4 regions of the Streptomyces sp. NPDC042638 genome follow, and region 2 is predicted to be linked to each of the others. Evidence: riboswitches for the same ligand, from Rfam matches in the RefSeq annotation. Region 2 holds a riboswitch; each other region holds the start of a gene.
The links. A riboswitch is a leader RNA that binds a small molecule or an ion and turns the genes downstream of it on or off. The one in region 2 is predicted to bind cobalamin.
Positions count from the first base shown of each region.

Region 1 (4,203 bases), on a different contig from region 2:
GGTCTGCTTCCGCGCGGATCGTGGCGAAGGACTGGCGGTAGATCGCCGCTCCGTCCTTCTCGTAGACGTGGGTGGTCACGGTGTCTTCTCGTTGCTCTCGGTCGGCTTGCGGCTCATGAAGTGATCGCCGCCAGGGCGGCGCGTATCTGGGAAGGGTCTGCTGCGAAGGCGGTTCGCGGTCGCGGGCCGGCCGGGGCGGCGGACAGGCGGTAACCGCCATCCGGTGCCGCGACCACCTCGACATGGTCGGTGCGTGGGTGCCCGCACCGCCGGTCACAGCCGGACCAGTACAGGGGCAGGCCCGGATCGCCGGCGGCATCGAGCGCTCGGGCCGCGTCCGCCCGTACGTCGGCGTGCGCCTCGGCGCACCCGGGCCGGCCGATACAGGCACCCACGTGGAGCCAGGGGGAGGCGCGGTCGGTGACCAGACCGGCCGCGCCGAGACGGGCGAGCGCCTCGGCCGCCCCTCCCGTGGCCATGCCTGCCGTGGGCAGGACCACGCCTCGCCAGGGCGTCAGCCGGAGCTCGCTGCCGGCGACGTCCGTCAGCTCCTCCCACTGGTGGGCCGAGAGGCGTCCCAGCGGGACGTGGACCGACAGAGCGCCCTCGACGGCTCCCGGGGGAGGCCCGTCGGCGACGCCGGCCGGCTCGGGGTGGTCCTCGTGGCCGATCCCCCCGCAGTCCAGGCGGTCACGGACCAGGCGGCCCATCTCCTCCCGGGACACACCGAGTTCGGACACCCGCCAGGCGCGCTTCCCGTGGGACCGGGCCGCTTCCAGGAACGCCTCGGCAGCCGCCAGCGCGGCCCGGGGCGCGTCCTCGGCGGACACCCGCACCGAGCCCGGAGCCAGCCACGCGCCGCCGTCCGCGAGCGCCCTGACCGTGACATCGGCGCCGAGACCGGACATGTCACCACGCCCGTCGTCCACAGCGAACAGAAAACGGCCGGAAAGGCCCTCCGCGGCCCGGCTCGCGCACAGGGAGGTGTCCAAGGCCGTCAACCAGGGCCGTACGTCCCGGAACCCGCCGCCGTCGAGACCGGACAGGGGCGAAGCGACGACGTTGCGCACCCGCTCGTGCTCCCGGGAGGGAAGCAGGCCGGCCGCGTCCAGCAGCTCCGCCAGCGCCGCGCCACACCCCTGCGGCAGCCCGCGCAACTGCACGTTGCCGCGTGAGGTCAGGTGCAGGTCGCCGTCGCCCAGCCGCCGGGCCGCGACGGCGAGCGCCCGTGCCTGACCGGTGGACAGCACGCCCCCGGGAAGCCGGATACGGGCCAGCGCCCCGTCGTCCGCCGCGTGCAGGCGCAGTGTCCCAGGGCAGGCGTCACCGCGGTCCCGTGCGGCCGGTGTGGCCTGGGACGACGGAGGAGGAGCTGCCGCGGACATGGCCGTGAGCATACCTACGATCACTCCGACTGTATGTCCCGCGCTCCCTTCGGTGGCCCTTACTATGCTCCCCAGTGGATCACCTGGTCCACGAACCGCCACGACGGCGAAAAGGGGAGGAAGCCGGTGCGATTCCGGCGCGGTCCCGCCACTGTGAACCCGCCCACGGCGGACGGGTGAGTCAGGAACTCCCTTCCCCCGCACCCCGGCTTCGTCCGAGGGGGAGATCCATCCCACACCGCCCGGGGCGCGGACCCCGAGGAAGGCCAGGCATCGCATGCCCACTTCGTCCGGGGAGCGTGCTCCGCACGCCCGCGAGATCCTGCTCCTGTCGACGTCCGACACCGACCTGCTCAGTGCCCGCGCCGCCGGCGGCCCGGTCTCCTACCGTTTCGCCAACCCCGCCCGGCTCCCCCTGGACGACCTCCCGGCCCTCCTCGACGGCGTCGAGCTCGTGGTCGTACGCCTCCTCGGTGGCATCCGCGCCTGGCAGGACGGCCTCGACCTGCTGCTCGCCGACGGGCGTCCGGTGGTCGTCCTCAGCGGTGAGCAGGCCCCCGACGCCCAGTTGATGGCCGCGTCCACCGTGCCCGTCGGCCTCGCCGCCGAGGCCCACGCCTACCTCGCCCACGGCGGCCCCGCCAACCTGGAACAGCTCGCCCGGTTCCTGTCGGACACGGTCCTGCTCACCGGCCACGGCTTCGACGCGCCCGCGCCCGCGCCCACCTGGGGCCCCCTGGAGCGCGCGGCCCGGCCCGCGGACGGCCCGACCGTCGCCGTGCTCTACTACCGCGCCCACCACATGAGCGGCAACACCGCCTTCGTGCACGCCCTGTGCGACGCCGTCGAGGACGCGGGCGCCAGGCCGCTGCCCCTGTACGTCGCCTCCCTGCGCGCTCCCGAGCCGGAGCTGATCGACACCCTGCGCACCGCCGACGTGATCGTCACCACGGTGCTCGCGGCCGGCGGCACCAAGCCCGCCGAGGCATCGGCCGGCGGTGACGACGAGTCCTGGGACGCGGGTGCGCTGACCGCCCTCGACGTGCCCATCCTCCAGGCCCTGTGCCTGACCGGTTCCCGCACCGCCTGGCAGGAGAACGACGAGGGCGTCTCCCCGCTGGACGCGGCCAGCCAGATCGCCGTCCCCGAGTTCGACGGCCGCCTGATCACGGTCCCGTTCTCCTTCAAGGAGATCGACGCCGACGGCCTGCCCGCCTACGTCGCCGACCCCGAGCGCGCGGCCCGCGTCGCCGGTATCGCCGTACGCCACGCCCGGCTCCGCCACATCCCGCCCGCCGACAAGCGCCTCGCCCTCGTGCTGTCCGCCTACCCCACCAAGCACTCCCGCATCGGCAACGCGGTGGGCCTCGACACCCCGGCCAGCGCCGTCGCCCTGCTGCGCCGACTGCGCGAGGAGGGCTACGACTTCGGCGACGCCGACATCCCCGGACTGGTCTCCGGTGACGGCGACGAGCTGATCCGCGCGCTCATCGAGGCGGGCGGCCACGACCAGGACTGGCTCACCGAGGAACAGCTGGCCCGCAACCCGGTCCGCATCCCGGCCGCCGACTACCGCCGCTGGTTCGCCACCCTCCCCGAGGAGCTGCGCACGGCGGTCGAGGAGCACTGGGGCCCGGCGCCGGGGGAGATGTTCGTCGACCGCAGCCGCAACCAGGAGGGCGACATCGTCCTGGCGGCCCTGCGCTTCGGCAACCTGCTCGTCCTCATCCAGCCCCCGCGCGGCTTCGGCGAGAACCCGATCGCCATCTACCACGACCCGGACCTGCCGCCCTCCCACCACTACCTGGCCGCCTACCGCTGGATCGCCGCCCCGGTCTCCGACGGCGGCTTCGGCGCCGACGCGATGATCCACCTCGGCAAGCACGGCAACCTGGAGTGGCTGCCCGGCAAGAACGCCGGCCTGTCCGCCGCCTGCGGCCCCGACGCCGCCCTCGGCGACCTCCCGCTGGTCTACCCCTTCCTGGTCAACGACCCCGGCGAGGGCACCCAGGCCAAGCGCCGCGTGCACGCCACCCTCGTCGACCACCTCGTCCCGCCCATGGCCCGCGCGGACTCCTACGGCGACATCGCGCGCCTGGAGCAACTCCTGGACGAGTACGCCCAGATCTCCTCCATGGACCCGGCCAAGCTGCCCGCCATCCGCGCCCAGATCTGGACCCTCATCCAGGCCGCCCGCCTCGACCACGACCTCGGGCTGGACGACCGCCCCGACGACGACGGCTTCGACGACTTCCTCCTCCACGTCGACGGCTGGCTCTGCGAGGTCAAGGACGCCCAGATCCGCGACGGCCTGCACGTCCTCGGCAACCCGCCCGCCGGCGCCGACCGCGTCAACCTGGTCCTCGCCATCCTCCGCGCCCGCCAGATCTGGGGCGGCGCCCAGGCGCTGCCCGGCCTGCGCGAGGCCCTCGGCCTGGACGAGTCGGCCGCGACCCGCACGACCGCCGACGAGGCGGAGGAGAGGGCCCGCGCTCTGGTGCAGGCGATGGAGGACGCGGGCTGGGACCCCGCCGCCGTACCCGCCGGGCACGGCGAACAGGTCGCCGCCATCCTGGAGTTCGCCGCCCGCGAGGTCGTCCCCCGCCTCGCCGCGACCACCGCCGAGATCGACCACGCCGTCCACGCCCTGGCCGGCGGCTTCGTCCCGGCGGGACCCTCCGGCTCCCCGCTCCGCGGCCTGGTCAACGTGCTGCCGACCGGCCGCAACTTCTACTCCGTCGACCCCAAGGCCGTCCCCTCCCGGCTCGCCTGGGAGACCGGCCAGGCCCTCGCCGACTCCCTCCTGGAGCGCTACCGC
Region 1 covers NZ_JBEZBT010000020.1:122,370-126,572, forward strand. The annotation lists gene AB0B40_RS18700 (precorrin-8X methylmutase) at 1-79, opposite strand, end outside; gene AB0B40_RS18705 (cobalamin biosynthesis protein CobG) at 114-1,385, opposite strand; cobalamin riboswitch at 1,444-1,600, shown strand; gene cobN (cobaltochelatase subunit CobN) at 1,663-4,203, shown strand, end outside.
Region 1: another riboswitch for cobalamin. It lies ahead of cobN (cobaltochelatase subunit CobN); the one in region 2 lies ahead of AB0B40_RS34585 (CbtB-domain containing protein).

Region 2 (4,203 bases):
GTCGGCGACGGCGCAGATGGCGGCGCTCGTACCCGCGACGGCGTCGGCGGGGTCGGCGGCGACGTAGGCGCCCGCCTCGGCGAGCGGTGCGGTCCGGTCCGCGCTACGGTTCCAGACCCGGACCGGTATGCCCTGGTCGAGAAGGCGTACGGCCAGCCCGGCGCCCATGGCGCCGAGGCCGAGTACGGCGACGGGGCCGTGGCTGGTCCGCGTCACGACGCCACCCCCTTCGTCTCCTTGATCACGTGGAACCGCATCGACTGCCTCTGGTCGACCCACTGGCGCAGCGGGGCCACCAGCTCGCGGTGCTCCTCGCTCTGCTGCCAGGCGAAGAAGTCCTCGGCCGTCCGCCATTCGCTGGTGATGACCCACTGACGGGAGTCGTCGGCGGGTGCTCCCAGCCGCTCGACGATGTGGCCGGGGGTGCCGGCCACGGACTTCCGGAGCTGTTCGTACAGATCCAGGAATCCCTGCTCGCCGCCCTCGATCACGCGGACCGCGAAGACGACGCTCAGCTTTTCGGCCGTCTGGCCCTGGTGGTTGGTGCCCATGTCTCCTCCTGAAGTGAGATCCGGTGGGACACGACTCCCACGGACTCATGTCGCCCGTACGGCTGCAACTCCGAATGGGGGAGGGGCCAGTGGCGACAAGGGTTGCGCCTGCCCGGATTGGTCATTTCGGGTGAGTCCCGGCCTGTGCCGCCGCCCTGGCGGCCGGACGCCGGCGGGGGTGCCCGGACGAGTCCGCGCGTCTGACCCGTTCGAGTGACGCGGCGGGCCTCGGGCCGGGGGACGGCGTGCTGGTGCTGTGCGGCTGCCCGAAGCTCCGGTCGGTCGTCTTCTTCCGCTGAGGGAGCGTGATGGCGCGGCGCGGGCTGATGAAATGATGACCGGCGACATAAGGCGACGGCGGTCCGAGGAAGCCGGTGTGAATCCGGCGCGGTCCCGCCACTGTGACCGGTGAGCGAGCTCCACCAGGCCACCGCCCCGACCGGGGTGGGAAGGCGGGACGAGCGGCGACCCGGGAGCCAGGAGACTCACGCGGTCGCCTCCTCACGGAACACCGGGGCGGATCTCCCCGGGAGGGGAGTGGTGCGGCGTGGCCGAGCGGCCGACGGAAGAGGGACCGGGCGGGGGCGTGCCGGGCGGTGGTCCGGCGCCGTGCCGGGTCGTCGTGTGCCGGGACTGCTGCTGTGGCAGCCCGAAGGTGACCGGGGTCGACCACGCCGCGCAGACCGCGCGGCTACGGGCGGCGGTGCCGGTGCGCGTATCCGAGTGCCTCGACGTGTGCGACCAGGCCAACGTCATCGTCGTACAGCCCTCCGCCGCGGGCCGGGCCGCCGGTGCGCGGCCCGTCTGGCTCGGGCTCGTCAACGACGCCGAGGCCACTGAGGACATCGTCACCTGGGTGCGGGCCGGCGGCCCGGGCGTGGCCTCCCGGCCCGACATCCTCGACCTGTACGCCTTCACGCCGCCGCGGCGCCGTGCGGAGCCCTGAGGCCCGTGCCGGCGAGGAGACCGACGGCCGCGGTCCGGCCGTCGGGGCGCCGGCCGTCGCCGGGAGCGTCGCGGGATGCCGACGGCGCCGACGGCGATGACGGCGATGAGGTGCCCACGGCGATGACGGCGATGACGTCGATGAGGCGCCGACGGCGATGACCGCGAAGGAGGCGGTCGGGCGGCTCTTCGGGACCGTGCACGCGGGGGGTGTCCGCCTCGAACGGCGCTGCTGTCGCGCCGTGTTCGGGACCGCCGGCCGGAAGGAGGGCGTGGGCCCCCCTTGCGGTGGACGGTCCGCGAGTTCCGCCGCCGGCGCGCGGACACCGGGACCGTCCGCCGCGAGAGGAAGATCACCGCGGGAGGACGCGGTCTTGGCCATGTGCCGGTCGCGCGGTACGGTCTGTCCGATATCGACGACGGCGAGACGGAAGCCGGTGAGAACCCGGCACGGTCGCGCCACTGTGTGCGAGGCGTCCCCTGGGCGCTTCGTGAGTCAGACCCGTGGCCGTCGTCCTGTGCACCACCGAGATGGGACGCGAACTCCCAGAGGAGGTCCTGCCATGGCGCAGACCGTCGCCCAGCCGACAGCCACCCCCGCCGTTCCCGCCAAGCTGCCGCTGAAGGCGATAGCTCCCTGGGCGGTGTTCTTCGGCGTCCTCATGCTGATCCTGCTCTACTTCGTCGGCGCCGAGCAGGGCGCCACCTCCGTGTTCAACGGCACGGACGTCCACGAGTGGGTCCACGACGCCCGCCATCTGCTCGGCTTCCCCTGCCACTGACGCGAGGGGAACCCGCTCCACCATGAACTCCGCAACCGTACGGAACCTCCTCGTGCGGGGCATGCTCGCCGGCCTCGCGGCCGGCGTGCTCGCCCTGATCGCGGCCTATCTCCTCGGCGAGCCGAGCGTGGACAAGGCGATCAGCTTCGAGGACGCCCACTCCCACGAACATGAGATGGAGGTCGTCTCCCGCTCCCTGCAGTCCACCGCCGGCCTCGCCACCGGCGTCCTGGTCTACGGGGTCGCCTTCGGCGGTGTCGCCGCGCTCGCCTTCTGCTTCGCGCTGGGCCGCGTCGGGCGGTTCGGCCCGCGCGCCACGGCGCTGCTGCTGTCGGGCTGCGCCCTTCTCGCCGTCTACGTCGTGCCGTTCCTGAAGTACCCGGCCAACCCGCCGTCGGTCGGCGAGCCCGACACCATCGGCAAGCGGACCACCCTGTACTTCCTGATGATGGTGCTCAGCGTCCTTCTCGCCGTCGCCGCCACACTTCTGGGCAAGTGGCTGGCGCCCGGCCTGGGCAACTGGTGGGCGACCGTGGTCGCGGTGGCCGCGTTCGCCGTCGTGATCGGGCTGGCGTACGAGTTCCTGCCGGCCGTCAACGAGGTGCCGCAGGACTTCCCGGCCACCCTGCTGTGGCGGTTCCGCCTGTCCGCGCTGGCCATTCAGGCCGTCCTGTGGGGCGGCTTCGCCCTGGCCTTCGGTGAACTGGCGGAGCGGCTGCTGAACCCCCGGCCGGCGACGGCCGCCGGGCGGGCGGTTCCGGCCGCGCGCTGACTCCTTCCACACGGCGGAGGGCCCTTCGGAACCATCCGGGGGCCCTTCCGCCGTTCTGCCGGACCGACGGCGACCGGTTCGCAGCGGACGCTAGGAGGTCTGCGCCTTGTCGTACAGGGCCTTGACCACGTCGCCGAAGTACGGCCCGAACATCCGGTTCGGCAGGAACGTGTAGCCGAAGCTGTTCACGGAGACCTGAAGGCCGGTGCCGGTCGCCTCGTTGAAGCCGGTGAACCACGGACCACCGCTGGACCCGCCCGTCATGTTGCAGCCGAGGCTGTGGTCCTGTGAGAACAGGAAGTCCTTGGAGCTGTCGCCGCTGCAGTAGATGAGCTTCGTGCCGTCGTACGGCGACGCGGCCGGGAAGCCGAAGGAGTACATCGGCTTGTTGTAGCCGCCGTTGAACTGGATGCCCTGCGCGCCGACGACCGAGGTGAGCGTCCTGCCGTTCAGGGGGGCCACGACCGCGGTTCCGACGTCGTAGTTGATGTCCTCGCTCGCCTCCCACTGCGGGGTCGTGAGCGTCTTGGCCGCGGTCCACTGGCCGTACGGCGCGTTGCCGTTGTCGTAGCCCGGCACGAAGACCCAGTTGGTGTGCCAGCTGCCCTGGTACTTCACGCAGTGCCCGGCCGTGATGACGGTGCTGGCGTTCTGGCTGGTGATGGCGTCGCCCGTGCAGGAGGCCGTGCGCCCCTGGAAGGTGAAGAACACCCGGCCCGAGGTGGTGACGACGGCTCCGCCGCCGGTCCAGGGGCCGCCCGCCTGCGGGAAGGAGGCGAGGGCGGGGGTGGCGGCGACGGTGCTCGCACTCCCGTGCGACGTCGGGGCCTTGAGGGTCAGGGCGGCACGTTCGGTCAGTTCCGGATCGAGGGGGGTGGCCTCGCGCATGCGCTCGGCGGTCCAGAAGGTGCGGGCCCTGTGCTGTTCCGTCGCCGACGCGGTGTGCACCGCGGCCGGAGTCTGGGCAGGTGCCGGGGCCGGGGCCGCGTCGGCGGCCCCGGCTTGGACGAGGCCGCCGGTGAACACGGCTCCGACGGTCAACAGGATGCCCACGGCGGTGCGATGACGTCTCACGCGACTCTCCTTCTGCCGTGCCGGGACTGGTCGGGTCCGGGCAGGGTGGGGGAACGAAGAACGGTGCGGACGGACGTGC
Region 2 covers NZ_JBEZBT010000073.1:1,334-5,536, forward strand. The annotation lists gene AB0B40_RS34565 (NAD(P)-dependent oxidoreductase) at 1-216, opposite strand, end outside; gene AB0B40_RS34570 (antibiotic biosynthesis monooxygenase family protein) at 213-551, opposite strand; cobalamin riboswitch at 916-1,038, shown strand; gene AB0B40_RS34575 ((2Fe-2S) ferredoxin domain-containing protein) at 1,138-1,497, shown strand; partial or broken gene AB0B40_RS34580 (enoyl-CoA hydratase) at 1,646-1,771, shown strand; cobalamin riboswitch at 1,880-2,023, shown strand; gene AB0B40_RS34585 (CbtB-domain containing protein) at 2,060-2,278, shown strand; gene AB0B40_RS34590 (CbtA family protein) at 2,301-3,050, shown strand; gene AB0B40_RS34595 (peptidase) at 3,141-4,124, opposite strand.

Region 3 (4,203 bases), on a different contig from region 2:
CGCCGTAGGTGTGCCGCCCGGTGAGGCCGTGCAGCATGTCCAGCCCGGGCTCCAGCAGGCCGACATCGCCCCGGAACTTGTTCACCAGGAACCCGGCGACCAGCTCCTGGTCCTCGGGCGAGAGCAGGGCGAGGGTCCCGAAGAAGGAGGCGAAGACACCCCCGCGGTCGATGTCGCCGACCACGAGCACGGGCAGCCGCGCGCCCCGGGCGACGCCCATGTTGACGATGTCGGTCCGCCGCAGGTTGATCTCGGCCGGACTTCCCGCCCCCTCGCAGATCACCGCGTCATACGTGCCCCGCAACTCGGCCAGGCAGTCCAGCACCGTGCCGAGCAGCCGCTGCTGGCGCCCGCCGTGGTACCCGCGCGCGCTCAGCTCGCCCACCGGCTTGCCCAGCAGCACGACCTGGCTGCTCTGCTCGCCGCCGGGCTTGAGCAGCACCGGGTTCATCAGCGTGGTCGGCTCGATCCGGCAGGCCTGTGCCTGCATGGCCTGGGCGCGGCCGATCTCCGCGCCCTCCCGGGTGACGAACGAGTTGAGGGACATGTTCTGCGCCTTGAACGGCGCCACCTTCACGCCCTGGCGTACCAGCCAGCGGCAGATACCGGCCGTCACGACGCTCTTGCCGGCGTCGGAGGTGGTGCCGGCGACGAGGAGACCACCGTTCACTTCCCGCGTCCCTTCCACAGTGCGCGCGCGGCGACCGTGGCGCCGAGCGCGAGCAGGCCGACGCGGCGGGAGAGCCGTACGGCCCGGTCGATGTCGGCGGCCCGGACGGGCCGTCCGGTGGCGCCGTTGAGCACGGGGCGGTGTTCGACCCGCCCGCCGTAGGAGAGCGTCCCGCCCAGCCGGACGCCGAGGGCACCGGCGAAGGACGCCTCCACCGGACCGGCGTTGGGGCTCGGGTGCCTGTGCGCGTCGGCCCTCCAGGCGCGCAGGGCGCCCCGGGGGTCGGGTCCGGCCGCGGCGGCGAGTACGGCGGTCAGCCGGGCCCCCGGCCAGCCGGCGACGTCGTCGAGGCGGGCGGAGGCCCAGCCGTAGCGGCGGTGGCGGGGTGACTTGTGGCCCACCATGGCGTCCAGGGTGTTGACCGCACGGAACCCGAGGAGCCCCGGCACCCCGGCCACGGCGCCCCAGACCAGGGCGCCGACGACGGCGTCGGAGGTGTTCTCGGCGACCGACTCGACCACGGCCCGGGCGATGCCGTCGGCGTCCAGCGTCTGAGGGTCCCGGCCGCACAGATGGGGCAGCCGGGCCCGGGCCGCCTCGATGTCGCCGGCCTCCAGGGCGCGGCCGACGGTGCGGGCCTCCCGGGCCAGCGAGGTGCCGCCGACGACGGCCCAGGTGGCGACGGCGGTCAGCGCGAGGGATGCGGCGGGGGAGGGGCGTACGGCGCGTACGGCCAGCGCGCCGAGCGCGGCGGCGCCGCCGGCGCACACGGTGGTGTGCAGGGCGCCCCAGCCGCGGTGGTCGTGCCACAGGGCGCCTTCCACGGCTCCGGCCGCCCGGCCGAAGGCGGCGACCGGGTGCCCGCGGCGCGGATCGCCGAGGAGCAGGTCGCCGAGGACGCCGGCGGCGGCACCGTACGCGTACGTGCGATCGGCACCCACCGGCTCAGCCGGCCGTGGGCACAGGAGCGGTCCTGGAAGGGGTCCTTGGGCAGCCGGGCATGGCGATCTGTGTCCTCACTCAGGGTGTCCGCGCCCTGGTTCGACGTGAATCGGCGGTGAGAGTTCCTGGCTCCCGGGGGTTCTTCCCCGGTGACAGTGGCGGGACCGCGCCGGAATCGCACCGGCTTCCTCTCCTGCCGCCGTACATGGCCTGGGCAGTCCACCACGCGCCCGGAACGGCCGTCAACCTGCCGTTGACCTGCGTGGGGAGAGTGTGCCGATCCCCACATCCCGGGGCGTGCGGGCATGCCTGAGGCTCCCCTCCGTAACGGGCCGGAGGGGAGCCTCGGGGGTGCTCGGGCAGGGCGTGGCCCGCTGGGCGTGGGCGGTCCGGGTCACGCCCTGGGGGCGGGCCGGTCCGGGTCAGGCCCTGGGGGGTGGGTCAGGCCTTGGCCACGATCAGGTAGATGCCGTAGGCCACGGCCGCCGCGCAGGCCGCGAAGCAGACGTAGGCGCCGGTGACGGCGAGGCCGGCGGAGCCGCCCTGGGCCGTGGCCCTCTCGCGCCGGGCCAGACCGTTGACACCGAGGGTGAACAGGGCCACCAGGCCCACCGTGAACACGAGGCTGACGCCGAAGACGGAGCCGATGGCCGCCCAGTCGATCTTCATGGGGTTGCTTCCTTCAGTAACCGGGTGCTCGGGGTCAGACCGTGGCGGCCGGCGGGGTGGCGGGAGCCGGCTCGGCGGCCGGGGCGGGGATCGTGGCCGTCAGGTCCTCGGTTACCGTGCCCGCGGGCGGCGGGATGACGGCGGCGATGGCGGTGGTGACCACACCGGCCGGTTCCGTGGTCTCGGCGACGACGCTGGTGTGGTCCACGACCTCGCGGCGGGAGATCTTCCAGATCGTGGCGCTCGCGGCGACCAGGAGGACGGCGACCACGGCGGTACCCCAGTCGCCCAGGCCGGTGACGGACTCGGCGCCCGCGCCGACCAGCGCGGCGGCCGGGAGGGTGAGCACCCAGGCGACGATCATGCGGGTCGCGGTGGACCAGCGGACCACACCGCCCTTGCGGCCGAGGCCCGCGCCCATCACCGAGCCGGAGACGACATGGGTGGTGGAGAGGGAGAAACCGAGGTGGGAGGAGGCCAGGATGGCGGTCGCGGCGCTCGTCTGGGCGGCGAAGCCCTGGCGCGGCTCCAGGTCGGTCAGGCCTGTGCCCATGGTGCGGATGATGCGCCAGCCGCCGATGTAGGTGCCGAGCGCGATGGCCAGGCCCGCGGAGAGGATCACCCAGGTGGGAGGGTTCGAGCCGGGGGCGATCGCGCCGCCCGCGATCAGGGCGAGGGTGATGATGCCCATCGTCTTCTGGGCGTCGTTGGTGCCGTGCGCGAGCGAGACCAGGCCGGCGGAGGCGATCTGGCCGGCGCGGTAGCCCTTGCGGGTGGCGTCGCCCTCGGCCTTGTCGCCGATGCCGTAGGAGAAGCGGGTGGCCAGCATCGAGGCGAGGCCCGCCACGAGCGGCGCGGCCACCGCCGGCAGCAGCACCTTGGTGACCAGGACCTCACCGTGCACGGCGCCGAAGCCGGCGGAGGCGACGGTGGCGCCGACCAGGCCGCCCATCAGGGCGTGCGAGGAACTGGAGGGAAGGCCCACCAGCCAGGTCAGCAGGTTCCAGAGGATCGCGCCGACCAGGGCGGCGAAGATGACCTCGGGACGGATGCCGGTCTCGTCGACGAGACCCTTGGAGATCGTGTTCGCGACCTCCACGGAGAGGAAGGCGCCCACAAGATTGAGTACGGCGGACATGGCCACCGCGATCTTGGGCTTCAGGGCGCCTGTGGAGATGGTGGTGGCCATCGCATTCGCGGTGTCGTGGAAACCGTTCGTGAAATCAAACGCGAGAGCGGTTACCACCACAATCGCGAGGATCAGCGAGAAGCTTTCCATTTACCCAGGCAATCGTTCGAGGTCGTTGGCGCGATGACCGTAGGCAACCTGGGTGAACGGAAGATGAACTGAGGCGGGCGTAGTGGTGTCTCTGACGCGGGGTCCGGGTTCCGTTTCGCTCCGTCGGGCCAGACGCCCCTTGGCTACCGGCCCCGCGCGAAGATCCGCAGCCGGCTCAACGACCCGTTGAAGAGATTCTGGTCACCCGGCAGCGCGCCCCGGGTGTCGTACTGCCAGAACGTCCAGTACCGCCAGCCGCCGGGCAGCGCTCCCGGCCGCGAGGTGCCGTGCCGGGCGATCCACAGCGGGTGGCTCTGAGAGAACGCTCGGCTGTTGCCGGTGCACAGCTTCCACCACTGGGTCGTGGTGTAGATCACCGGACGGCGGCCGGTCTCCCGCTTGATCTCGTCGCTGAACGACCGGATCCACCCCACCATCCGCGCCTTGCCCAGCCCGTAGCACTTTCGCGAGGTGTTGTACGGGTTGTACTCGATGTCGAGCGCGGGCGGCAGCGTCCAGCCGTCCGCCCGCCAGCCGCCGCCGTGCCGTACGAAGTACGCGGCCTGCTTGGCGCCGGAGGACCGGTCCGGGAGGGCGAAGTGGTACGCGCCCCGGAGCAGTCCGGCGTTGCGTGCGCCGGTGT
Region 3 covers NZ_JBEZBT010000002.1:284,490-288,692, forward strand. The annotation lists gene AB0B40_RS02910 (cobyric acid synthase) at 1-670, opposite strand, end outside; gene AB0B40_RS02915 (cobalamin biosynthesis protein) at 667-1,611, opposite strand; cobalamin riboswitch at 1,709-1,851, opposite strand; gene AB0B40_RS02920 (hypothetical protein) at 2,054-2,281, opposite strand; gene AB0B40_RS02925 (inorganic phosphate transporter) at 2,316-3,560, opposite strand; gene AB0B40_RS02930 (lysozyme) at 3,704-4,203, opposite strand, start outside.
Region 3: another riboswitch for cobalamin. It lies ahead of AB0B40_RS02915 (cobalamin biosynthesis protein); the one in region 2 lies ahead of AB0B40_RS34585 (CbtB-domain containing protein).

Region 4 (4,203 bases), on a different contig from region 2:
GAGTGGTCGCCGCAGACCGGCGCGCACGAGGTGCACGGTGCGATCCGGGTGCACTACGCGCAGTTCGGCGGGCCCGAGAGCTTCCTCGGTTACCCGGTCACGGATGAGACCGGCACGCCGGACGGCATCGGGCGCTTCAATCACTTCGAGAACGGGTCGATCTACTGGGCCCCGGACACCGGCGCACACGAGGTGCACGGGGCCATCCGTGACTACTGGGCACAGCACGGGTGGGAGCGCAGCAAGTTCGGCTATCCGATCACGGACGAGGGCGGATCGCCTGAACGCCGGTCCAGCAGGTTCCAGGGAGGGATCCTCGACTGGACGCCGTCCGGTGGTGTGCGTGAGGCGTTCGATCTCTGAGCCGGCGTCTCCTGCCGCATGCGCGACTCGACCAGCTCAGGACCGACATCAACAGCGGTCACGACATGCTTCGTACGGCCGATCCGTAGGACACGGCACGCGAACTACCCGAACGGCGCGGGTCATCCGCGGGGGCGGAACTGAGGGCCGTAGGTCTCCTTGGCGCCGGTGACGGGCATCTCCATCAGCTCCACGGCGGGAGTCTCCAGTCTGCGCATACGACGTACAGCCGTCCTGAGACTGTGGGGGTCGCCTTCGCCCCACGCCGTGTCGAGCGCTTCCAGAACCGCGGTGTAGGTGGTGTCGAAGTCGTCCAGGAGCCGCCGGGCCACGGCGGGCGGCCGGTCCCAGCCGCCCGCCGGGACCATGGCCATGGGCCGTGTGTCGGGGAAGGGGACGGGCGTTCCGGTGAACCGCCACTTGCCGCCGGTCTCACGCAGTTGTCGGCCGTGGTAGATCTCGGCGAAGGCGTAGTAGTGCGCCATGTGGCCGTCGCCCATGCCGTCGGCCGGGGAGACGGAGGTGCCTTCCCCCTGGTCCTTGACGATCTCGATCGAGCGCTCGATGTCCTCAAGGGTCCTGGCCGGTCTGAGTGTGTCCTCGCCGATGCGTTCGTGCATCTGCCGGTCGGCGGACAGGTCGGGTGCCACCACCCGGAACGCCTTGAGCAGTTCGTCGTAGAAGTGGCCGATGCTGAGGGGGTCACGCGTGCTGCCGGTCAAGGGTGCCGCGGGCGCCTCGATGGCCATCATCACGTCCCGCACGAGTGTCTTGGTCAAGCCCGACAGGTACACGTTGACCCCTGGATGCACCCCGCCCGGCAACGGACCCGGGTAGACCGGTGCCGACTCCTTGATCCGCGGCCGGCCTCCCAGCCCCGCCAGCAGATTGCAGACGATGCCGAGGTGGTACATCTCGTCGGATACGATGCGCCGGATCAGCCGGGCGGCATCGCACTTGCGGTTCCTGATGGACCACCAGCCGCACAGATAGGGCGGGATGGTGGAGAACTCGATTTCCACGGCCACCTGGAGGGCCGATCTGAGCCAGTCGACGCCGCGGTTCTTCTCCGGGACGGCGACCAGGCGGGCAACGGTCCCGTGTTGCGGTCGGGCGTACCGTTCGGGGTCCGAATGTCCGGGGCTGTGGGTGCAAGCGGCCACCGAGACCGGTGGGCCCGCTGCCAGCGCAGCCGATGCCAAGAGGCTGCGACGCCGAACAGGAACACCGGCCGCCTTCTCGGGAGATCCGTTCCTCTTCGCCACCGCCGCCTCCGCACCCGCCGGTGATCCCGGCATTGCCCTCGAACCAGGTGCGCGAAGCTAGCAGCCTCGCCCGGTCTCTCCGTGGTGCCTGCGGTGTGCGACGCGCCTCACCAGGCCATCGGCCCAGCACTGGGAACCAGGCGGGCATCGGCCACGACTACGTACGGATCGAGGTGACCGGAGTTCGGGGGACGGCTCCCGTTTCGGACCTGCCCTGCGGGGTGGGAACACGGTGACATCGCTCAGGCCGGTCGCGGTCGCCACGTGCGACATACGGGCAGGGGACCTGTCTGCCGCGCGGCGCACGGCCGCTGTGATCTTGGATACCTGCGTGGCGGCGCAGCTGTGCAGGTCTCAGCGACAACCCGTACGGTGGGCAGGCCGTGGTGTTCGGGAAGACCGGTGACAGCCCTTCGCGGGGTTCAGACCGGAGCGGCCCTCGCCACTGTGATCGGGGAGTATCCGTCCCAGTTGTGCACGGTCACTGTCCGCCGCCCGGCGGACGGGAAGGCCGGGACGGACACGCACGCACCGTAAGCCAGGAGACCGGCCACGGCACTTCACGAGGTGATCCACGAGGTGCTGGAGCGTGACCGTATGACCCTGCCCACCGAGTCCGCACACTTCCGCTGGAGGCGCGAGGACACCGTCCGTACCGCCGGGCTGCTGGCGGTGATCGCCGCGCTGCACGTCGTGGCGTTCGGCATCCTGTTCCTGCTGGTCGTGCCGGGGCACTACGAGGTCGGTTCCAAGGCGTTCGGCATCGGCCTCGGGGTGACCGCGTACACGCTGGGCATGCGGCACGCGTTCGACGCCGATCACATCGCGGCGATCGACAACACCACCCGCAAGCTGATGGCCGACGGCAAGCGGCCGGTGTCGGTCGGCTTCTGGTTCGCGCTCGGTCACTCCAGCGTGGTGGTCGCCATGGCGGCCCTGGTCGCGGGAGGCGCACAGCTCGCCGGCACGCTGCTGAACGACGACTCCCGCACCCACCAGACGCTCGGTGTCGTCGGCACGACTGTCTCCGGGACCTTCCTCTACCTCATCGCGGCACTCAACCTCGTGGCGCTCGCCGGCATTCTGCGGGTCTTCAGGGCGATGCGGTCGGGTACGTACGACGAGGCCGCTCTGGAACGGCACCTGGACTCCCGCGGGTTCATGAGCCGTGTCCTGGGCCGCTTCACCAGGTCGATCACCCGGCCCGGACAGATGTTCCCGCTGGGCTTCCTGTTCGGTCTCGGCTTCGACACCGCGACCGAGGTCACCCTGATGGTGATGGCGGGCAGCGGTGCCGCGGCCGGGCTGCCGTGGTACGCGATCCTGTGCCTGCCGCTGTTGTTCGCCGCGGGGATGAGCCTGTTCGACACGCTCGACGGCACCTTCATGAACTTCGCCTACCAGTGGGCGTTCTCCAACCCGGTGCGCAAGGTCTTCTACAACCTCACCATCACCGGCCTGTCCATCGCCGTCGCCTTCCTGATCGGCACCATCGAACTGGTCGGGGTGCTGCATGAGAAGCTCGATCTGCGCGACGCGGTGACCGGCTGGATCTCCGGGCTGGACCTGGACAACGTGGGCTACATCATCGTCGGCCTGTTCGTGGTCGTGTGGGCGGCGGCGCTCGCGTACTGGCGGCTGGCCAGGGTGGAGCAGAGGTGGGGCGCCCGTCTGGGCGAGGGGGGCTGACCCCCGACAGGTCGAGGAGGTCCCTCGGTCGCATGGCAGCATCGGGGCGTGAGTGCGTCCCCGGCGGTACGGAGCCTGCGCGCGGCGGTGTTCGCCGCGCTGTGCGTGCTGCTCGCCGCCGGGGGACACACGCTGGCGACCGGTATGACACCTCCCGTGCACGCGCAGGTCACCGGACTCGTGCCGGTCTTCGCGGCCGGGTATCTGCTGGGCGGCCGGGAGCGGTCGCTCGCGGCCATCGGCGGCGGGACGCTCACCGCCCAGGGCGGACTGCACCTCGTGTTCGGCGCCGCAGGGCCGCACACCACGATGGTCATGCACGGCATGCGCATGGCCTCCACCCACGCCCTGACCCCGCACGCCACCGCCGCTCATGCCGGTGCGGCACTCGTGCTGAGCTGGTGGTTGCGGCGCGGGGAGGCCGCGCTGTGGTCGCTGCTGCGCCGAACCGCCGTGCTGGTTCCGGGCCTGACGGCCTGGTGGCGGGTGAGCGGCGGGTGCCCGTTCGTGCCGGACGACGGGAATTGTCGGACAGGCCCTCGCGGCGGGGAACCGTGGCGGGTGCGGCGTGTCCTCCTGCGGCACGCGGTCCAGCGGCGCGGTCCGCCGCCGGGGACCTGGTATCCGATCTGACCCCCGCACACTCCTTTCAGCCACGGAGACCGACCACCCATGTCCCGAGCAGTACGCACCACTCTGCGCCGCGCCGGCACCGTCACGGCCCTGTCCGCCTTCGGGGTCCTGGCCGCCGCGGGCATCGCGTCCGCGCACGTCACCGTCCACCCCGACAGCTACGCCAAGGGCGCCACCGACGGCGTCCTGACCTTCCGGGTCCCCAATGAGGAGGACACCGCCTCCACCACCAAGGTGCAGGTCTTCCTGCCCA
Region 4 covers NZ_JBEZBT010000009.1:135,398-139,600, reverse strand. The annotation lists gene AB0B40_RS10935 (hypothetical protein) at 1-363, shown strand, start outside; gene AB0B40_RS10930 (ferritin-like protein) at 486-1,385, opposite strand; cobalamin riboswitch at 1,996-2,198, shown strand; gene AB0B40_RS10925 (HoxN/HupN/NixA family nickel/cobalt transporter) at 2,226-3,317, shown strand; gene AB0B40_RS10920 (hypothetical protein) at 3,366-3,950, shown strand; gene AB0B40_RS10915 (YcnI family protein) at 3,990-4,203, shown strand, end outside.
Region 4: another riboswitch for cobalamin. It lies ahead of AB0B40_RS10925 (HoxN/HupN/NixA family nickel/cobalt transporter); the one in region 2 lies ahead of AB0B40_RS34585 (CbtB-domain containing protein).